Regions from separate parts of the Alteromonas lipotrueae genome, predicted to be linked through region 2. Evidence: predicted binding sites of a transcription regulator. Region 2 holds the regulator's gene; the other holds the start of a gene.
What was found. The regulator FliA, encoded in region 2, starts transcription of late flagellar genes. The targets are predictions, from matches to a motif close to CTAAAGNTNNNNNNNNNNNNGCCGATA.
Positions count from the first base shown of each region.

Region 1 (2,476 bases), on a different contig from region 2:
GTTTTTTTCTTTATTCCGTAGCCGCTTGCTGTGGCATTGCGTTCAATAAGTTTTGATTAAACGTATGGAAGCGATTTATAGCTGATACTAAATCTGGTATTTGTACATCTTTCATTTCACTGATAATACCCGCAAGTAAGGTATTATAGTCATCTCCAGAGCTTAAAGTATTCTCAGCATTTTCGAATGTAGACATCATCTTTTCTAGATACTGTGCGATTGGGCTAACTACATTGCCATATTGGTTTTCAGCTTCACCTTCTTCACTATAATGCTTAACGTTCTCATAAGCCTTTACCATTTCGGTTTGTGTAGTGCGGTTTAACTGCAATGCATACCCAACTAACTCTTTATCATCGAAACCTAAATTCAACGCTTGTTCGAAGGCCTTATCCATATCGCCGCTATAGAATGTATCAGCTAAGTCCTGTGCTTCACCCACAAGGTCTGCAATAGCTGTCATTTCATCTTCATCGATTTCACCCTTTAACGAAAAGCTGATGCCACTTCGTTCAAAGTATTCATATTGAGAGGACTGTTGCACCACAACTGACCCCGTATTCGAACTAGACTCTTGGGTGTCGTCATTTGCGGGTATATACAATGACGTCTGGCTAGCAGCACTAAATTGTCTGATACTTTCAAAGCTAAGGTTTACTTCATCCCCATCTTTGGTTCGAATAAGCAAACTACCTGATTTAGCATCAGATGCAGATACCGCGTTAAGCTCGCTCACACTCACTGGATTAGGGTTGAAGATATTCTGTTCTAAATCGTCGATGCCGCCATCTATCATTTCACGGCTACGAGTAACACCTTCTTCAATCTCATCATTCATAAAGCCTTCGAGATCCTTTTCAGCCATAGCGAAGCCACGACTTACGCCTTCACGGGCCTGACCAAATAACCCTTTTAGGGTATCGTCATCAGCGCCACCGTCAGCAGCACCTTGAATGACACCGGTCACGAACCCAAGTACATTACGTGCGACTTTCTCGAAATCGAATAAGCTTTTATTTTCTTCGCCGTCTTCAGACTGCTTGCTTTCATTCGGGCGCTTGCCATCAATAACCACATTTTGACTTAAACTACCACTGAAGACCTTTAAGCCGATACTGGTTTGCGTGCTATTCACGGTGACCGTTGCTGAATGCTGTTTGGTAAACTCGGCTGCTTGTTGTAAACCCTCCTGTTGAAGCTGCTTCTTTATAGCTTCATTCGGGTGAACCGATGCCTTTTCATCCACTTTCTGGTCGCCCATGAAAGCCTTAATTTGACTCACGTTCATAATTTGATCCTCACTATCCTCAATCAAGTTATCGGCACCAATCACGTATTGTTTAATTTTAATACGAAATTTTTGGTTCTGTGAGTTTTATCCGTTGCACATATAATATAAGGCACTACAATTCGCAGCCTTATTTAAATGATGTTCGGAGAACCACATGACAACCACCACTGCAAAAGACTATCAAGCTCAACTCGATGAGAAAGTGGATCGGTTAGGTACTCTCCTAGCTCCGTTTAACGCCCCTACCCTGTCGGTGCATCCGTCTAAACCTGAAAATTACCGCATGCGAGCTGAATTTCGCGTATGGCACGACGGTGACGATCTTTATCACATCATGTTCGATCAAAGTTCTAAAGAGAAATATCGCGTAGATACGTTTCCACCAGCAAGTGAAACTATTAATAATGCAATGCTGCAATTAATAGACTATCTAAAACCAAACGAGCTGCTGCGCAAAAAACTTTTTCAAATTGATTATCTAACTGGGCTATCCGGCGAACTCGTTATTAGCTTGCTGTATCACAAGCCACTTGATGATGCTTGGGAAGCACAAGCTGAACTGCTTCGCACCTTTTTATCTACGCAATTTACCGCGGTAAGTATTATTGGACGTGCTAGAAAGCAAAAGCGCATTGTGGGTAACGACTTTATTATAGAGCGCTTACCTATTAATGGCCGTGAGTTTGAATTTAAACATATTGAAAATAGCTTTACCCAGCCTAATGCAGAAGTAAATTGCAGCATGATTGAATGGTCACTTGAATGCTCTGCTCCCCTAACCGGTGATTTACTAGAAATGTATTGTGGTGCAGGGAACTTCTCGATGCCATTGGCGGTTCATTTTGACAATGTGATAGGAACCGAAATAGCAAAGCCCTCGGTACAAGCAGCGCAATACAATATTGCGGCAAACCACTTAGATAACGTGAAAATTGTGAGATTGTCGGCAGAAGAGTTTACCGAAGCAATGAACGGGGAAAGAACCTTCTCTCGCTTAGAAGGTGTCAACTTAGCTGAATACAATTTTACCACTGTATTGGTTGACCCACCCCGTGCAGGGTTAGACGTAGATTCATTAAAAATGATTCAAGGGTACGATAATATAATCTATATTTCTTGTAATCCTGAAACTTTAGCTGAAAACTTAAGCCTGCTTTGTGATACTCATGAAGTCGCAAATGCCGC
Region 1 covers NZ_JAESDJ010000011.1:141,708-144,183, reverse strand. Annotated here, with positions in the region: gene KYS23_RS15370 (DUF5610 domain-containing protein) at 11-1,288, opposite strand; gene trmA (tRNA (uridine(54)-C5)-methyltransferase TrmA) at 1,446-2,476, shown strand, end outside.
Region 1: a site for FliA is predicted at 1,318-1,344, ahead of KYS23_RS15370 (DUF5610 domain-containing protein). Genes of this name have one in related genera too.

Region 2 (2,476 bases):
GGTTCTCAATCAATGGCAGAGCTATCACCAACGCAGCATGCAGGGCTTATTAGAGCTTTCAGCGAATTGCGTTCGCCCATTGATGTGCTTATCGTCGATACCGCAGCAGGTATCTCCGATATGGTGCTAAGTTTCTCCAAAGCCTCTCAAGATATTATGGTGGTAGTGTGCGATGAGCCTACTTCACTCACCGATGCCTATGCGTTAATTAAAATTCTTAACAGAGAGCACGGTGTCTTTCGCTTCAAAGTGGTCGCCAATATGGTCCGCGATGTTAGAGAAGGGCAGGAACTCTTCAGCAAACTATCGAAAGTAACAGGGCGATTTTTGGATGTTGCGCTAGAATTGGTGGCAACGGTTCCTTTTGACGAGAACATACGACGAGCGGTACGTAAGCAAACGTCAATTGTAGATGCTTATCCAAGTTCTCCTGCGGCAGTGGCGATTAGCCAGCTAGCAGCCAAAGCAGCATCTTGGCCTATTCCTGCGCAACCAGGAGGTCACTTAGAGTTTTTTATTGAACAACTAATAGCAGATAAAGCAGTAGGAAGTCAGCGTTGAATAGCAAAGCAGCCGCTTATCAACAGCAAACGGACAAGTCACAGTTAGTTGAGCGTCACGCTTCGCTGGTGAAGCGAATAGCACACCACTTAATGGCGAGACTGCCAGCCAGTGTACTTGTCGACGATTTAATCCAATCCGGTATGATTGGACTGCTAGAAGCTGCACGAAATTTTGACGGTTCCAAAGGCGCAAGCTTCGAAACCTTTGCGGGTATACGTATTCGTGGCGCGATGCTTGATGAAATCAGAAAAGGTGATTGGACACCTCGTTCCGTGCACAAAAACGGACGAGCCATTACCGAAGCAATCTCTCAAGTTGAAGGTGAAACTGGTCGTGACGCGCGAGATGTTGATATTGCAGCTAAAATGAATGTAAGCATGCAAGATTATCATCAAATGCTTAACGAAGTGAATGCCGGTAAATTGGTGGGGATCGAAGATTTAGGGGTTTCTGAAGATGTTATTTCTACAGAAAAAAACCGAGGTAGCGACGCGCCGTTAGAAGATTTGATGCAAGGGGCTTTCCAAAAAGCGCTAGCACATGCTATTACTACATTACCCGAACGGGAAGCGATTGTACTTTCTTTATACTATGATGAAGAACTGAACCTTAGAGAAATTGGCGAAGTTCTTGATGTTAGTGAATCGCGAGTGAGCCAAATTCATAGTCAGGCCATGTTAAAACTCAAATCACGAATGAAATCGTGGCAAGTTGACGAAGAATAGAAATTAATAACAATTAACCCCTCATTGGAGGCTATTTTGGATAAAAGTATGAAAATTCTCGTGGTTGACGATTTTTCTACCATGAGACGTATCATAAAGAACCTGCTAAAAGATTTGGGTTTTGCCAATATCCAGGAAGCGGACGACGGTAACACCGCGCTACCTATGCTACAACAAGGTGATTTTGACTTTGTTGTAACAGATTGGAATATGCCAGGTATGCAAGGTATCGATTTATTACGCGCTATACGTGCAGATGATAAGTTGAAACACCTACCGGTTCTTATGGTGACAGCAGAAGCGAAGAAAGAACAAATCGTTGCCGCAGCGCAAGCTGGTGTGAATGGTTATGTTGTTAAACCTTTCACTGCCGCTACGTTGAAAGAAAAATTAGATAAAATCTTCGAACGTTTAGGTTGATCCAGACGCTCACCAGAGAAATGAGGTTTACTGGATGTCGACAAATGAAAGTGTCTCTATAACGCTCGAAGAAGCCAAAAAATTGGTAGCGTATCTTGAAGAGGGCGATAACGCATCAGCGAACGCTGTCTTAGAAGCTGTTTCGATGAAAGAGTCCATTGAGCTCTTTGCTGAAGTTGGTAAATTAACGCGTCAACTTCATGACTCGTTAAATAACTTCCAAATCGATGAACGTATTAAAAATTTAACCGTTGATGACATTCCTGATGCGCAAACGCGACTCATGTACGTTATCGAAGAAACGGAAAAAGCTGCCAATACCACCATGGATGCAGTTGAAGAGAGTATGCCAATTGCTGAAGTGCTCTCTACCCGCATCGAGAAAATCATGCCGGAGTGGAAAAAACTGATGAATCGTCAACTTGAGTTGGGTGAATTCAAAGTTTTATGTGCAGATTTAGACGAATTGCTAGAAGACGGATCGAAACAATCGGCTAAGCTTACATCATTGCTTACCGAAGTGTTAATGGCACAAGGTTACCAAGATCTTACCGGTCAAGTTATTCGCAGAGTGATTGAACTCGTAAAAGAAGTGGAAGATAGCTTAGTTAATATGCTTACGATGTTCGGTGAACCCGAACAGGCGGAACTAGGCAAGCCATCTGAAGCGAAAGTCGAAAAAGTTAACAAGATCGATAGTGTCGAAGCCGAAGGTCCAATTATTGATGCAGACCAACGCGATGATGTTGTATCTGGCCAAGATGACG
Region 2 covers NZ_JAESDJ010000001.1:548,559-551,034, forward strand. Annotated here, with positions in the region: gene KYS23_RS02320 (MinD/ParA family protein) at 1-561, shown strand, start outside; gene KYS23_RS02325 (RNA polymerase sigma factor FliA) at 558-1,289, shown strand; gene cheY (chemotaxis response regulator CheY) at 1,326-1,709, shown strand; gene KYS23_RS02335 (protein phosphatase CheZ) at 1,744-2,476, shown strand, end outside.